2 regions of the Brevundimonas sp. KH_060 genome follow, and region 2 is predicted to be linked to the other one. Evidence: predicted binding sites of a transcription regulator. Region 2 holds the regulator's gene; the other holds the start of a gene.
What was found. The regulator HrcA, encoded in region 2, represses chaperone genes, less so after heat shock. The targets are predictions, from matches to a motif close to GTTAGCANTCNNNNNNNNNGANTGCTAAC.
Positions count from the first base shown of each region.

Region 1: groES (co-chaperone GroES) is a predicted target of HrcA. The motif match lies at 3,656-3,684, and genes of this name have one in related genera.

Region 1 is NZ_CM174463.1:3,422,883-3,431,191, reverse strand. Features, by position in the region: gene AC3IPP_RS16985 (hypothetical protein) at 1-262, opposite strand, end outside; gene pgi (glucose-6-phosphate isomerase) at 413-2,017, shown strand; gene AC3IPP_RS16975 (DUF4260 domain-containing protein) at 2,014-2,403, shown strand; gene AC3IPP_RS16970 (ion channel) at 2,494-2,961, shown strand; gene AC3IPP_RS16965 (YMGG-like glycine zipper-containing protein) at 3,021-3,494, opposite strand; gene groES (co-chaperone GroES) at 3,734-4,021, shown strand; gene groL (chaperonin GroEL) at 4,131-5,777, shown strand; gene AC3IPP_RS16950 (hypothetical protein) at 5,850-6,452, shown strand; gene AC3IPP_RS16945 (LysR substrate-binding domain-containing protein) at 6,449-7,390, opposite strand; gene AC3IPP_RS16940 (leucyl aminopeptidase) at 7,782-8,309, shown strand, end outside.
Region 2 is NZ_CM174463.1:3,211,265-3,219,573, reverse strand. Features, by position in the region: gene truB (tRNA pseudouridine(55) synthase TruB) at 1-800, shown strand, start outside; gene rpsO (30S ribosomal protein S15) at 813-1,082, shown strand; gene pnp (polyribonucleotide nucleotidyltransferase) at 1,340-3,568, shown strand; gene AC3IPP_RS15875 (hypothetical protein) at 3,848-4,222, opposite strand; gene rph (ribonuclease PH) at 4,291-5,016, opposite strand; gene hrcA (heat-inducible transcriptional repressor HrcA) at 5,132-6,226, shown strand; gene grpE (nucleotide exchange factor GrpE) at 6,268-6,837, shown strand; gene AC3IPP_RS15855 (dienelactone hydrolase family protein) at 6,945-7,850, opposite strand; partial or broken gene AC3IPP_RS15850 (alpha-ketoglutarate-dependent dioxygenase AlkB) at 7,924-8,309, opposite strand, start outside.

The sequences.
Region 1 (8,309 bases), 210 kb from region 2:
GCTGGGCCAGATCCGTCGCCTGGGTCTTGAACGCCGCATAGGCCGCGCCGGAGAAGAAGCCGGCCTTGTCCGCCTCGCCCGAAGTCATCCAGCCGTCGACGATCGTCTTCAGGGCGCCCGAGCGGGCCACCAGATCGGCGAACAGGGGCTCCTGGGCCACAGAGACCGGAGCGGCGGGCGCGACCGGCGGCAAGGCGGCGGCTTCGGCGACGGCGGGATCAGCCAGCATCAGGGCGACAGCGAGCGCTATTCCGCAGGACATGGCGTGCCTTTCACAGGGGACCGGAACGGCGGACTTCCACCAGGAAATCCTTGTTGACCCAGTCTTGGATTGAACTCTTCACGGCCTGAGCCGTAAACCAGAGCTTGCAAGCGCCGGGCCAAAAGCCGGGACCGCCATGGGGAGACGACGATGCCGCACGCCGCCTGGGCCGAACTCGAGGCCGCCGCCCGCCGGGACGCGGACGCCCGAATCCAGGATCAATTCACGGCCGACCCCCACCGGCTGGCGCGGCTGACCCTAGATGCGGCGGGCCTGCACATCGACCTGTCCAAGCAGAGCTGGACCCAGGCGGGCCTGGATGCGGCGCTGGCTCTGGCCCGCGTCCGCGACGTCGAAGGCCGTCGCGCGGCCCTGTTCAACGGCGAGGCGGTCAACCTGACCGAAGATCGTGCTGTGCTGCACCCGGCCCTGCGTGCGCCAAACGGCGCCGACTTCCGCGCCCTGGGCGAGCCCGTCTCGGCCGAAGTCGAGGCCGTGCGCGCCGAAATGAAGGCCTATGCCGAAGCTTTGCGGTCCGGGAATGAAACAGGCGCCAGCGGACGCCCCTTCAAGACGGTGCTCCATATCGGCATCGGCGGTTCCGATCTGGGACCGCGCCTGATCTGGGACGCCCTGCGCCCGCTCGATCCGGCTATCGACCTGCGGTTCGTCGCCAACATCGATCCGCGCGACATGGCCGAGGCCTTGATCGGGCTGGATCCTGAAACCACCCTGGTGATCGTCGTCTCCAAGAGCTTCACCACCCAGGAGACCCTGCTGAACGCCCAGGCCGCCAAGGCCTGGCTGGCCGCCGCCCTTCCGGCTGAAGGAATGACGAAACACTTCATCGGCGTCACCGCCGCTCCGGACAAGGCGGCGGCCTTCGGCTGCGGCCGCGCCTTTGCATTCCGGGACTGGGTCGGCGGACGCTATTCCCTGTGGTCAGCGGTCAGCCTGTCCTGCGTCATCGGCCTGGGCTGGGACGCGTTCCAGGGCTTCCTCGACGGCGCCGCCGCCCTGGACCGCCACTTCCTCGGGGCCCCGCTGGAGAGGAACGCGCCGGTGATGCTGGCCCTGGCCGAAATCTACAACGTCAACGGCCTGCACCGCCCAGCGCGCACCGTCGCTCCCTACGCCCACGACCTGCGCCGCCTGCCCGCCTTCCTGCAGCAGCTCGAAATGGAATCGAACGGCAAGCAGGTGCGCCGCGACGGATCGCCCGTCGGCCGCCAGACCTGCCCTGTCATCTTCGGCGAGCCCGGCGCCAACGGTCAGCACGCCTTCTTCCAGCAGTTGCACCAGGGGCCGCAGGTCGTTCCGGTCGAGTTCATCATCGTGGGCCGCACCTGCGATAAAACGCCCTCGACCTATCTGTGGGCCAACGCCCTGGCTCAGGGGCAAGCCTTAATGCTGGGCAAGACAGAGACCCAAGCTCGCGCTGAACTCATCGCTTCGGGCGCCTCAGAAGCGGAAGCCGACCGCCTGGCGCCGCATAAGGCCTTCCCCGGCAACCGGCCGTCGACCGCCATTCTGATGGAGCGGCTGACGCCTCAGACCCTCGGCGCCCTGATCGCCCTCTATGAGCACAAGACCTTCGTCGAGGGCGTGCTGTGGGACATCAACAGCTTCGACCAGTGGGGCGTTGAGCTGGGCAAGGTTCTGGCCAAGGCCTTGCTGAAGGACGCCGCCACGGGAACGCCTTCAGAGGATCTCGACCCCTCCACGGCGGATCTTCTGCGGCGACTGACGACGTGATCGTCGTCGCCCCGGCCTGGCAGCGGCTGGAGGGTCTGGCCTTGCTCGCCCTCGCCGCCCTGGCCTATGCCCGCCTTGGCCAGGGCTGGGCGATGTTCGCCGTTCTCTTCCTGGCCCCCGACCTCTCATTCGCCGGCTACCTGGCCGGTCCGCGCGTGGGCGCATGGACCTATAATCTGGCGCACAGTCTGATCGGGCCGTTGGCGCTGGCGGGGGCGAGCCTGCTCGTCGCCGCGCCCTTGGCGACCGCTCTCAGCCTGATCTGGCTGGCGCACATCGGATTCGATCGCGCGCTCGGCTATGGGCTCAAGTCGCCGGACGCCTTCGGCCTCACCCACCTGGGCCTGATCGGCCCCGCCAGGCGCGCGGCGCAAGCTGATCGCTAGGATCGATGCTGCGCAGCCGCCCGGCCGGAGGTTCCTCGCCACAGGGGGTCGGTGCTAAGGCATGGCGGCACAACAGACGGCGAGGCGGCCATGGACATGTTGCTGGAGTTGACGGTCGCCACCGCCATGGTGCTGCTGACCGTGGGAGCACACGCGATCGGGTTGCTCTGTCTGGGTCGCGTGCTGGCGGCCCTGGAATCGCGGGAAAGTCCGCCCCCCACGGCGATCCGCCTCAACCCCCTGTCCACGCGCGGCGCCCTCTATACGGTGACGCTGGTGCTGGGCCTCTTCTTCATTCACGGGCTGGAGATCTGGAGCTACGCCGCCCTCTTCTACCTGCTGGGCGCCGTGCCAGACCTGCGCGAGGCAGTCTATTTCTCGTCCATCAGCTACAGCTCCATCGGCTACGGCGACGCCTCCATCGACCCGGAGTGGAAGCTGCTGGGCGCGATCGAAGGCATCAACGGCGCCATCCTGCTGGGCTGGACGGTGGCCTTCTTCGTCGCCGTCATGGGACGGCTGCTGCCGAGCGCCGAGCGAAACAGCGGCTTCGAGTAGGCCCGCCCATGAAAAAAGGCCCAGCCATGCAGCCGAGCCTTTCTCATCTTACCCTCCGCCTACCAGCGGCGGTCGTATCGATAGTCGCGATCACGATCACGACCACGATCGCGACGGTTCTGATGGCTGCGCCATTCGCCATGGTTCCGCCAATAGCGGCCGTCCCGATAATAGCGGTCGTCGCCCCGCTCGTAACGGCCGTTGTAATAGCCGTCGCGGCTGTTGATGCCGTGCTCGCGTTCCCAGTGGCCCTGGTTCCGATAGCAGCGGCCGCCACGGCGATAGCCGCAGTCGTCGTTGTTCGAGGACGACGCCGCGCCCAAGGCTGCGCCCGCCAGGGCGCCGCCCGCGACATAGCGTCCGTCGCCTTGACCGATCAAAGCCCCGGCGACGCCGCCGACCACGGCGCCCAGGACCGCGTCACGACCGGTGTTGTCGCGATCGCGGTCGCGATAGTGCTGAGCGGCGGCCGGGGTCGAAGCCAGCATCGTCAAGGCGATAGCGCCCACGCCGATCTTGGTCAGGGTCTTCATGGCGGGCTCCTTTCGAAAGCCGGTTGATCCGTTGTCCCCCTTTTAGCGGCGCCTGTCTGAACGACCTCGGCGGCGGGCGTTCATTTTCGCTTCATCTTGAGACCGGATTTCGGGCGCCGTCGCCCTTGACGCCCCCCCTCCCCCTGCCTAACTCCCCGGTCGTTAGCACTCGGGGAGGGCGACTGCCAAAGTCGCGGGCTCCGAGGGCTGGAACCAACATCCTAACGGGAGTTACTCAGATGGCGTTTCGTCCGCTCGGCGACCGCGTGCTGGTCAAGCGCGTTGAAGAAGAATCCAAGACCAAGGGCGGGATCATCATCCCCGACACGGCCAAGGAAAAGCCCCAGGAAGGCGAAGTCGTCGCCGTGGGCCCCGGCGTCCGTGACGAAGACGGCAAGTTCGTCGCCCTGGAACTGAAGGCCGGCGACCGCGTCCTGTTCGGCAAGTGGTCGGGCAGCGAAGTGAAGATCGACGGTGAAGACCTGATCATCATGAAGGAATCCGACGTCCTGGGCGTGCTGTCCTAAGCGAAATCGGTCCGGCCGCTTCGCGGACGGGCTCAGATATTCGCGGCACTGACAGCCGCCTCTGGTTTCCGGTTTCTGATTTAAAATCTTATAGATAGGAGCTGCCCGCATGGCCGCTAAAATCGTAAAATTCAACACCGACGCCCGCGACAAGATGCTGAAGGGCGTCAACGTCCTGGCTGACGCCGTCAAGGTGACCCTGGGTCCGAAGGGCCGCAACGTCGTGATCCAGAAGTCGTTCGGCGCCCCGCGCTCGACCAAGGACGGCGTCTCGGTCGCCAAAGAGATCGAGCTGGAAGACGCCTTCGAGAACATGGGCGCCCAGATGATCCGCGAAGTCGCCTCCAAGGCGAACGACAACGCGGGCGACGGCACCACCACCGCCACCGTTCTGGCTCAGGCCATCGTGCAAGAGGGCCTGAAGGCCGTCGCCGCCGGCATGAACCCGATGGACCTGAAGCGCGGCATCGATCAGGCCGTCGCCGTGGCCCTGGACGAAGTGAAGACCATCTCCAAGCCGGTCTCCAACAACTCGGAAATCGCCCAGGTCGGCACCATCTCGGCCAACGGCGACGCTGAAATCGGCGAGCTGATCGCCCTGGCCATGGCCAAGGTCGGCAACGAAGGCGTCATCACGGTCGAAGAAGCCAAGACGGCCGAAACCACGGTCGACATCGTCGAAGGCATGCAGTTCGACCGCGGCTACCTGTCGCCCTACTTCATCACCAACCCGGACAAGATGGAGGTCTCCCTCGAAGAGCCGCTCATCCTGCTCCACGAGAAGAAGCTGACCTCGCTGCAGCCGATGCTGCCGGTGCTGGAAGCCGTGGTTCAGTCGGGCCGTCCCCTGCTGATCATCGCCGAGGACATCGAAGGCGAAGCCCTGGCCACCCTGGTGGTCAACAAACTGCGCGGCGGCCTGCGCGTCGCCGCCGTCAAGGCTCCGGGCTTCGGCGACCGCCGCAAGGCCATGCTGGAAGACATCGCCATCCTGACGGGCGGCCAGGTCATCTCGGAAGACCTGGGCATCAAGCTTGAAACGGTCACGCTCGACATGCTGGGCAAGGCCAAGAAGGTCCAGATCACCAAGGACGACACCACCATCGTCGAAGGTTCGGGCGAGAAGGACGGCATCGAAGCCCGCGTGGCCCAGATCAAGCGTCAGATCGAGGACACCACCTCGGACTACGACAAGGAAAAGCTGCAAGAGCGTCTGGCCAAGCTGGCCGGCGGCGTCGCCGTCCTGCGCGTCGGCGGCTCGACCGAAGTCGAAGTGAAGGAAAAGAAGGACCGCGTCGACGACGCCCTGAACGCAACCCGCGCCGCTGCCGATGAAGGCATCGTCCCGGGCGGCGGCGTGGCCCTGCTGCAAGCCTCCAAGAAGCTGATCGATCTGAAGGGCGTCAACGCCGATCAGAACGCCGGCATCAACATCGTGCGCCGCGCCCTGCAGGCTCCGATCCGTCAGATCTCGGAAAACTCGGGCGTCGAAGGCTCGATCGTGGTCGGCAAGGTCATGGAATCGACCGACGCCTCGTTCGGCTTCAACGCCCAGACCGAAGAGTACGGCGACCTCGTCCAGATGGGCGTGATCGATCCGGCCAAGGTTGTCCGTTCAGCTCTGAAGTCGGCCGCCTCGGTCGCCGGCATCATGATCACCACGGAAGCCGCCATCGCTGACGCGCCCAAGAAGGGCGGCGCCGGCGGCGCCCCCGACATGGGCGGCATGGGCGGCATGGGCGGCATGGACTTCTAAGTCCAAGCTGACCAACCTTAAGACTGCGGAACCCCCGATCGGAAACGGTCGGGGGTTTTGCTATGCGAAGGCATGGCACACTACGTCCGCATTGATCCTCGCATCCAAACTATCGCTCAATTGGAAGTCTGCGCCGCAGCCCTCGAACGAGCAAAGCACGATGCGGGTGAGTTGGTGCAGGCCGTTCGTGCTTGCCACCTGGCGCTCTATTCTGCTCTCGTCGCGTCGCTTGCTGGCCCCGTCGCTATTGGCGCGTTTGGGCAGAAACTGGCAGCCAAACATCTGATGTGGATGACTTCAAACGATGCAGCCAAAGGCGATTACCCCGGCGATCGGGTCCAAGAAATGGATGCACTGCTTCAAAGCGCACAAGGCACCGGCCTTGTTAAGAATTTCGGCGGTGATCCACTCCTACTCGCATCGAAGGATGCCGACTTGATCACTCGATTGCAGACGGCCCGACATACGATTGAACATCCTAAACCCGGAACTCACAGCCTCGAGATAGTCTGGCTAATCGAACCATTGACGGTAGCGTCTTCAGTCTCGCTTTGGCTACTCGAGCATCCCTCAATTCGCCACCATACGAATGAAGAGGAATTGGGCCAAGCGCGTATCGCCGTTGCGGAAATTGGACGCCTGGCCGCCGAAACAATGCTGCGCCTAAAGGCCTAACCCATCTCTCCCACCTCACGCCCCGCCAAGCGCGCGCCTTCGACCACTGCCGGGTCGGTCCGGGCCGTGTCCAGCACCCAGTCGCGGAAGCGGGCGATCTTGGGAGTCAGGCGGCGGCCGGGCGGATAGCAGAGCCAATAGCCCTCGGCCAAGGCAACGGTCTCGTTGAACGGCCGCACCAGCAGGCCGCGCTCGATCTCGCGGCCGTAGAGGATGGGCGAGCCGAGGGCCACGCCCTGATCGCCCAGCGCCGCCGCCACCTCCATCGCCTGATTGTCGGCGGTCAGGCGCGGCGGCGGGGCGGCGTCGGCGGGCACCACACCGGCGGCGGCGAACCAGGCGGCCCACTCCTCCGGCTCTCCGACCAGATGAGCGCGCTTCAAGTCCGCAGGCGTCTTCAGCTCCAGCCGGTCGCGCATGGCCGGCGTGCAGACGGGCGTGAAGACGGCGGGCATCAGAAAACGGCTTTCCAGCCCCGGCCAGCGGCCCGAACCGAAGCGCAGCGCCACGTCCAGCCCATCCGCGCCCAGGCTAGACAGGCCGGGGCTGGTGTCCACCCGCACGGCCAGGTCGGGATTGGCCAATTGAAACGTCCCCAGACGCGTCGCCAGCCACTGGGTCGCCAGGGTCTGGAGCGTGGTGACGGCCAACACGCCCTGGTCGGTCTCGATCACCTCGGCCACCGCCCGACGCAGCAGGGTCATCGCCTCGGTCGCCGCCGTGGCCAGACGCTCGCCCTCGGGGGTCAGGCTCACCTGCCGCGTGCCCCGTGTGAACAAGGGCCGCTCCAACCGTTGCTCCAGGTCGCGAATACGCCAGCTGACCGCCGCCTGGCTCATGCCCAGAACCTCGGCCGCGCGCGTGAAGCTGAGCAGGCGCGCCGCCGTCTCGAACACGCGAAGGGCGTCGACCGGGATGCGGGAAAGAGGATCGGACATAAGCCAACCTTATGGATGAACGCCGTCGTCTCGTTTGTGACGCGCGCCACCATGCGCCATCCTGCACCTCTCAGAAAGGAGGACGAAGTCATGGAGCACATCTACCGCACTCATAAGGAACCCGCGTGGGGTTGGATCGGCGCCCTGTTCGACGCCCGCCGACTTTCTCGCCGCGAAACCGGCGATGTCCGCCGCAGGGCCCGACCCTGCCCGACGCCCCCGCGCCGGGCGGCCTGCTGACGGCTGCCGCTGCGCCGGGCGCGGCTCCAAAGCGCGCGCCAAGCGCGACAAGGCGTCGCGCCCGGCGTTCTTCCCTCAGCGGAGCAGTTGCCCCCGCGTCACGCCCCCGCCCATAAAGGCGCCTTCATCGTCACAGAGGGGGCCCTGATCGATGCGCCGCACCACCCGTATTCCGTCCTTCGCCGCAGCCGCGCTGATCGCCGCCGCCGGTCTGAGCGTCGCTGTTCCGGCCGAGGCGCAATCGCGCCGCGCCGCGCCTGCCGCAGAGCGTTCCGACTGGCCCGCTCGCCCCGCCCCCGCACAGACGCGCGCCGTGACCTTCGCCGCCTCGGCCGCACCATCGGGCGCCCTGGTTCTACCGCTAGCGTCGGAGGCTGAATTGGCCGCGCGCAGCGCCGCCCTGGACGCCGCGACGCGCCAGGCGATCGCCTCAGCCCTGACCGCCGCCCGCTTCGACTACAAGGCGCGCCAGACCCTGAGCCTGCACGGCGTCGGCGGCTGGGACCGCATCCTGGTCGTCGGCCTGGGCGAGGCGCCCAAGGCCGCCGACGTGCAGACGGCGGGCATCGTCGCGGGCCGCGCGCTGAACAGCCAGCCCGGCGCCCTGACGGCACTGACCTCGGGCCTGTCGGCGGATCTGGCCTCGGAACTGGCGACAGGTCTGGGCATCGGCCACTAT
Region 2 (8,309 bases):
CGCTGGACCCCTTGGCCTCGGGCATTCTGCCCATTGCGCTCGGTGAGGCGACCAAGACCGTGCCCTTCATGATGGAGGCGCAGAAGATCTATCGCTTCACCATCCATTGGGGCATTTCGACCGACAGCATCGACCGCGAGGGCGAGATCATCGCCCGTTCGGACGTGCGTCCCTCGGTCGAGGCGGTGACGGCGGCCCTGCCGTCCTTCGTCGGCGAAATCGACCAGACGCCGCCGGCCTTTTCGGCCGTGCGGGTCAACGGCGAGCGCGCCTATGATCTGGCGCGGGCGGGCGTGGAGGTCGAACTTCAGTCGCGCCGCGTGACCATTCATGAGGCGGCGGTGACGGGCGCGCCCGACGCCGATCACGTCGAGATCACCATGCGGACCGGCAAGGGCGTCTATGTGCGTTCACTGGCGCGCGACCTGGCGATCATGCTGGGCGCGGAGGGGCATGTCTCGGACCTGCGGCGCGAGCGCGTGGGGCCGTTCTCGATCGAGAACGCCGTAACGCTGGATTTTCTGGAAGACTTGGCGCATAAGGGCGCCGCCTTTGAGGGCTTGCTGCCCGTTTCGACCGCTCTGGACGACATCCCGGAGTTGGCCGTGACGGATCAGGACGCCCTCTCTCTGAGGCAGGGACGGCCGATCGTTCTGCTCCCCCGACAGATTGAAACGCTCAAGGCCCGGCTCACCGCCGGCTCGCGGCTGGTTTCGGTCTTCGAGGGCAAGACATTGGTCGCGCTCGGCAATCTCAGGGCCGGTCGGCTTGAACCCGATCGTGTTTTTAACCTCCCATAACGGAGAACTCTGATGTCGATTACGGCTGAACGTAAAGCTGAAGTCATCGCCGATAACGCTCGCTCGACGGGCGACACCGGTTCGGCTGAAGTGCAGGTCGCGATCCTGACGGAACGCATCGCCAACCTGACCGAGCACTTCAAGACCCACAAGAAGGACAACCACTCGCGTCGTGGCCTGCTGAAGCAGGTTTCGCAGCGTCGTCGCCTTCTGGACCACCTGAACAAGACCGACAGCGCCCGCTATCAGGCGCTGATCGCCAAGCTGGGTCTGCGTCGCTAAGGCGCGCCCGGTTGCGGATCGGATAATTCCACGAGGCGCGGGCGGACACGTCCGCGCCTCGTTCCGCTCCTAGACTATGCTTTCCCGTGCGCCGCGGGTCTTACCGGCGCAACCGACGCGAGGGCCTGAAATCCGGTCCTCAATCACCCGTCCGGCCGCGATGATGCGGCCTGGCTAATGGGGACCGCAGGACTGAACGGCCTGCCGCTCCGCACACCCCCGACGGGAATACGCCCGCGGGAGACGAAAGAAGAATAATGTTCGACATCAAACGCAAGACGATCGAGTGGGCCGGACGCCCGCTGACGCTGGAAACCGGCCGCATCGCCCGTCAGGCTGACGGCGCCGTGCTGGCGACCTACGGCGAGACCGTGGTTCTGGCCACCGTCGTCTATGGCCGCCAGCCCAAGCCGGGCCTGGATTTCTTCCCGCTGACCGTCAACTACCAAGAGAAGACGTTCGCCGCCGGCAAGATCCCGGGCGGCTACTTCAAGCGTGAAGGCCGTCCGACCGAGAAGGAGACCCTGGTCTCCCGCCTGATCGACCGCCCGATCCGCCCCCTGTTCGTCAAGGGCTTCAAGAACGAGACCCAGGTCATCGTCACCGTGCTGCAGCACGACCTTGAGAACGATCCCGACATCCTGGGCATGGTCGCCGCCTCGGCCGCCCTGACCATCTCGGGCGTGCCCTTCATGGGCCCCATCGGCGCCGCGCGCGTCGGCCTGATCGACGGCGAGCTGGTGCTGAACCCCGCCATCGACACCCTGGGCGAAAGCGCCCTGGACCTGGTCGTCGCCGGTACGCAAGACGCCATCATGATGGTCGAATCCGAAGCCAAGGAGCTTTCGGAAGAGAAGATGCTCGAGGCCCTGATGTTCGCGCACGCGGGCATGCAGCCGGTGATCGACGCTATCATCGAACTGGCCGAGCACGCCGCCAAGGAGCCGTTCGACTTCCAGGCTGAAGACCACTCGGACGTCGTCGCCTCGATCAAGAAACTGGTCGGCGAAGACATCAAGGCTGCCTACGCTCATCCGGGCAAGTACGAGCGTCGCTCGGGCGTCGACGCGGCCAAGAAGACCGCCGCCGCCGCCCTGGTGAAGACCGACGAAAACCCCGACGGCGTCGACTCGTCGAAGTTCTCGGCTGCGTTCAAGGAATGTGAAGCCGACGTCCTGCGTCGCGACATCATCGAGAACAGCCACCGCGTCGACGGCCGCGCCCTGGACAAGGTCCGCGCCATCGTCTCGGAAGTCGGCGTCCTGCCGCGCACCCACGGTTCGTCGCTGTTCACGCGCGGCGAAACGCAAGCCCTGGTCGTCGCCACGCTCGGCACCGGCGAGGACGAGCAGTACATCGACAGCCTGACCGGGACCTACAAAGAGTCCTTCCTGCTGCACTACAACTTCCCGCCCTATTCGGTCGGTGAAGCGGGCCGCATGGGCTCGCCGGGCCGTCGCGAAATCGGTCACGGCAAGCTGGCCTGGCGCGCCATCCGTCCGATGCTGCCGACCCGCGAGGACTTCCCCTACACCATCCGTCTGGTGTCGGAGATCACCGAGTCGAACGGTTCGTCCTCGATGGCCACGGTCTGTGGTTCGTCGCTGGCCCTGATGGACGCCGGCGTGCCGCTGGTCCGTCCGGTCTCGGGCATCGCCATGGGTCTGATCCTGGAGCCGTCGGGCGAGTTCGCCATCCTGTCGGACATCCTGGGTGACGAAGATCACCTGGGCGACATGGACTTCAAGGTCGCGGGCACCTCGGAAGGCATTACCAGCCTTCAGATGGACATCAAGGTCGCCGGCATCACCAAGGAGATCATGCAGCAGGCCCTGACGCAGGCTTCGGCCGGTCGTCTGCACATCCTCGACGAAATGTCGAAGGCGATGGAAGCCCCGCGCGCCGAACTGGGCGAGTTCGCGCCCAAAATCGAATCCATCAAGATCGCGGTCGACAAGATCCGTGAAGTGATCGGTTCGGGCGGCAAGGTCATCCGCGAGATCGTCGAGAAGACCGGCGCCAAGGTCGACATCGGCGACGACGGCACCATCAAGATCGCCGCCAACGAGCAAGAGAAGATCGAAGCCGCCAAGGCCTGGATCCAATCGATCGCCTCGGAGCCGGAAGTCGGCACCATCTACACCGGCAAGGTCGTGAAGGTCGTCGACTTCGGCGCCTTCGTGAACTTCTTCGGCGCCAAGGACGGCCTGGTCCACGTGTCCCAGATCGCTCTGGAGCGCGTCGCCAACCCGGCCGACGTCCTGTCGGAAGGCCAAGAGGTCAAGGTCAAGTTCCTGGGCTTCGACGATCGCGGCAAGACCAAGCTGTCGATGAAGGTCGTCGATCAGGAAACCGGCGAGGACATTACCGACAAGATCAACGCCGAGCGCGCTGAACGCGGTGAAGCCCCGCTGTCGGAAGACACCGGCGGCCGTCCCAAGGGCGACCGTAACGGCGGCGACCGCGGCCGTCGCCGTCGCGACTAAGCCTCGGCCTCACGGCTGAAATGAAGAAGACCCCGGCGGAGCGATCCGCCGGGGTTTTTTTTGTGCGCTATCGCTTGCGACGCGGCGGCTCGCTGCTGGAGCGCGTCTTCTCCCTCCCCGTCCCGGGGAGGGTGGCCGAGCCCGTCAGGGCGAGGTCGGGTGGGGGCGACGAGGCTGTTCAAACGCTGAGGCCAGGATCGCCAAGCCCTCCCCATCCGGTCTCCGCTTCGCTCCGACCACCCTCCCCGGGACGGGGAGGGAGAGGCGCGGCGTGTCGAGTCAGCCCTGGCACTCTTTCGGCGGGGGTTCGCCGTCGCGGGTCCACATCGCGCAGGAACGGTCGATCTCGCCCTGGATCAGGTCGCAGGGGTTGGAGGCGTGGCAGGGCGGGCGTGTGGCGGGGCTGACGGCGATACAGCGCTGGACAAGACGGGCGGAGGCCGCTTCGCCCAGGGCCTCAACGCAGGGGCGTTCGTCGAGCGGAACCGATTGGGGCGCCATGTCCGGGCCTTCGGGCAGGCGGGCCTCGGGTTCGCGGGCCGGGGAGGGCGCTGGCGTCGGGACCGGCGCGGGGGCTGGCGGTTCAGGCCGCGGCTGGCAGGCGACTAAAAGCCCGCTCAGGATCAGGCAGGCCAGAAGGGACGGTCGGGTCATGTGCGAGCTTTCGGATCGGGGTTCGCCTTAGCAACGACGATGGTCCCGATCCGGCTCCAGCAAAAGCCTTATCGGCGCGCGGCCTCCACGGCGGCGCGCTGTAGGGCGAACAGTTCGGTGCAGCCGATCTCGGCCAGTTCGAACAGGCGGTCGAACTCGGCCCGGCTGAAGCCGCGCTTCTCGCCGGTGGCCTGGATCTCGACGATCTGACCGGCGCCGGTCAGGACGAAGTTGCTGTCGGCCTCTGCGGTGGAGTCTTCCTCATAATCGAGGTCCAGCACCGGCAGATCCTTGAACACGCCGCAGGACACGGCCGCCACCTGGTCCAGAATGGGGTCGGTCGTCAGAACGCCTTCGTCCTTAAGGTAGTTGAGGGCCGAGGCCATCGCCACCCAGGCGCCGGTGATGGAGGCGGTGCGGGTGCCGCCGTCGGCCTGGATCACGTCGCAGTCGATCAGCACCTGACGCTCGCCCAGCGCCTTCAGGTCGACCACGGCGCGCAAGCTGCGGCCGATCAGGCGCTGGATTTCCTGGGTGCGGCCCGACTGCTTGCCGGCGGCGGCTTCACGACGGCCGCGGGTGTGGGTGGCGCGGGGCAGCATGCCGTATTCGGCCGTGACCCAGCCCTGGCCGGTGTTGCGCATCCAGCCCGGCACCTTCTCTTCGATCGAGGCCGTCACCAGCACCTTGGTATGACCGAAGGACACCAGGCACGAGCCCTCGGCGTAGCGGTTGACGCCGGTTTCCAGCGTGACGGTGCGGAGTTGTTCGGGGGTGCGTTCGGACGGGCGCATGGGAATTCCTTGGAAGCGGGATGGCGCGTGCTTATCCTGAAACCATGAGCCTGTCCCGCCCTGACCCGTTTGCGGTGTGTCTTCGGTCCGTCCTGACGGGGCGGAGGGCGGCGCCATGAGCCTGCTGCACCCTTCGCCGGGCCTGGCGACGCTGGATGCGCGGGCGCGCGACATCTTCCGGCGCGTGGTCGAGACCTATCTGGAGACGGGCGAGCCGGTGGGGTCGCACACCCTGTCGCGCGCCGGGCTGGACCTGTCGCCCGCCTCGATCCGCAACACGATGCAGACGCTGACGCAGGCGGGGTTGCTGGCCTCGCCGCATTCCTCGGCCGGGCGGGCGCCGACCCATGCGGGGCTGCGGCTGTTCGTGGACGGCCTCTTGGAAGTCGGCGACATCGGTCAGGAGGAACGGCGCGAGATCGACGCCCGGCTGGCGGTGCTGGGCGCCAAGGGCGGCGGCCGCAATGTCGAGGAGGCGCTGGATGCGGCGTCGTCGCTCCTGTCGGGTCTGGCGGGCGGGGCGGGCATCGTCGCCAGCCCGGTGCGCGAGGCGGGGGTGCGCCATGTCGAGTTCGTGGCTCTGGGCGGCGGGCAGGCGCTGGCGGTGCTGGTCGCCGACGACGGGGTGGTCGAGAATCGGCTGATGAACCTGGCGCCCGGCGTCACCCCCTCGACCCTGCAGGAGGCGTCCAACTTCCTCAGCGCGCGGCTGAAGGGGCGCCCGCTGGCCGAGGCCCGGCATGAGATGAAGGCCGAGATGGAGGTCGCCCGGCGCGACCTGGACGCCGCCGCCGCGCGCCTGGTCGAGGACGGGCTGGCCGCCTGGAGCGGCGGCGCGGGCGGCGCGGGCCATGACCGCAACCTGATCGTGCGGGGGCGCGGCAATCTGTTGCAGGACGCCCGCGCGGCGGAGGATCTGGAGCGGGTGCGCGTCCTGTTTGACGATCTGGAGCAGAAGGAACAGCTGATCGGCCTGCTGGACGACGTCGGCGCGGCCCAGGGCGTGCGCATCTATATCGGCGCGGAAACGCGACTCTTTTCGCTTTCGGGTTCCGCCGTGATCGCGGCGCCCTATATGTCGGGCCGGCAGCGGGTGCTGGGCGCCATCGGCGTCATCGGGCCCGCGCGGTTGAACTACGCCCGTGTCATACCGTTGGTGGACTATACCGCCCGGGTGCTGGGCCGGATTCTGGACGGACAAGAGACGTGAACGACATCAACGACGAGACGCGGGATCAACTCGAGCAGAACATCCACGAGGCTGACCTCGCGCCTGAAGGCGACGAGACCGCCGTGGTCGACGCCCTGATCGCCGAGCGCGATCAGTGGAAGGATCGCGCCCTGCGCGCCGTGGCCGAGGCCGAGAACGTCAAGCGCCGCGCCGAGACGCAGCAGAATGACGCCCGCGCCTACGCCATCCAGCGCTTCGCCAAGGATCTGCTGGGCGTGGCCGACACGCTGGAGCGCGGCCTGGCGACGGCGCCCACGGACGCCGACGGCCCGGCGGCCGCCATGCTCACGGGGCTGGAGCTGACGCAGAAATCCCTGCTGTCGGCCTTTGAGGCTAACGGCCTGACCCGCGTCGATCCGGCGCCGGGCGACGCCTTCGATCCACACCTGCATCAGGCGATGATGGAGCAGCCCTCGGACACCGTGCCGGGCGGCGCTGTCATCCAGACGCTGCAGCCGGGCTACGCCCTGTTCGGCCGCACCGTGCGCGCGGCCATGGTGGTGGTCGCGGCCAAGGGTTCGGGCCCGGCGGCGGGCGGCGCCTATGCCGACCCCAATACGACCGGCGGGAATTTCGACGCCAAGGCCTGAGCGGCTTTTGCGCGCTGAAACGACGACGGCCCGGCGCAGACGCGCCGGGCCGTTTTCTGTTTGCCTGTATAGTCTGCTCGTCGACCGGGGGTGAGCGGGTGGAGAGGTCAGCCCTTTAATCTCGAGTTGAACAGTTCGAGCAGCCGCCGCCAGCCGTCCTTCGCGTCCGCCTCGCGGTAGGAGACGCGATAGTCGGCGTGGAAGCCGTGCGGGGCGTCGTCGTAGAGGATGATCTGGCTGTCGGTCCGGCCGGCGGCCTCCAGGGCGTCGTTCATCGCCTTGACCGTATCGTTGGGAATGCCGCTGTCCGCGCCGCCGTAGAGGCCCAGCACGGGGGCCTTCAGCTCGCTCGCCAGGTCGATGGGCCAGGGGTGGCCGGCCGCCTTCTGTTCGTCGGTCGCCGTGGCGGCGGGGGACAGGCGGCCGTACCAGGCGACCCCCGCGTCCAGCGTCGGGAAGCGGGCCATGGCCTGCCACACCACCTTGCCGCCCCAGCAGAAGCCGGTGATCCCGACCCTGTCGGCCTTCGCCCAGGATTGCGCGCCGATCCAGTCCAGCCCGGCGCCGATGTCGCCCATGACCTGGTCGTAACGGGCGGCGCCGACGATGCGCATGATGGCCTGCATGTCGCTGAGCGGGGCTGGGTCCTGGACGCGGACGAAGAAGGCGGGCGCCACGGCTGCATAGCCGGCCTTGGCCAGGCGGCGGCAGACGTCGCGGATGTACTCGTGCACGCCGAAAATCTCAGACACCACGATCACGACGGGAAAGGGGCCAGAGCCAGCGGGGCGGGCGACATAGGCGGGCAGGGCGAAGCCGTCGGGCGCGGGATAGGTCACGTCCTGCGTGACCAGGTCAATCGCATCGGTCGCGATCGGCTGGGCCGACTGGCTGAGGGCGGCGGGGGCGTAGGCGGCGAAGAACAGCCCGCCCGCTGTCGCCACGCCCAGGCTGCGGCGGCTGGGGGCGATCTGGTCGGGGCTCAGGCCCTCGGGCCGGGTGATCAGGGTCATCGCGGGTCTCCGGTCGGCGCTGTGGAAGGCGTGACAGTGCCCCGGCTTTTTGCGCGCCGTCGAGTCTTTCCGCCTAACCTGCGACCCGTAGGGTCAGGTTGACCCGTCCCCCGCCCGGCAGCAGCCGCGACGAGCCCGCCAGCAGCCGGTCGACGCCGTGGCGCGCCAGCCGCGCGGGTCCGGTCAGGGCGCAGACGTCGCCGGAGGCCAGGCGCACGCTGCGGGTCGCGCCGCCTTCGGCCGGGCCTATGCGGAACACCGCCGTGTCGCCCAGGGAGATCGACAGCACGGGCGCTGTCAGATCGCGCTCGTCCCTGTCCTGATGCAGGCCCATCTTCGCCTCCCTGATAGAGGTTGACCAGGCAGGCGTCTGGCGGGCTCGGCCAGCCGGTCAGCGCGTCCCACAGGCTCAGAAGCCGGGGCGGGATGGCGGGCCAGGGGGCGCCGGTCGATGGGTGG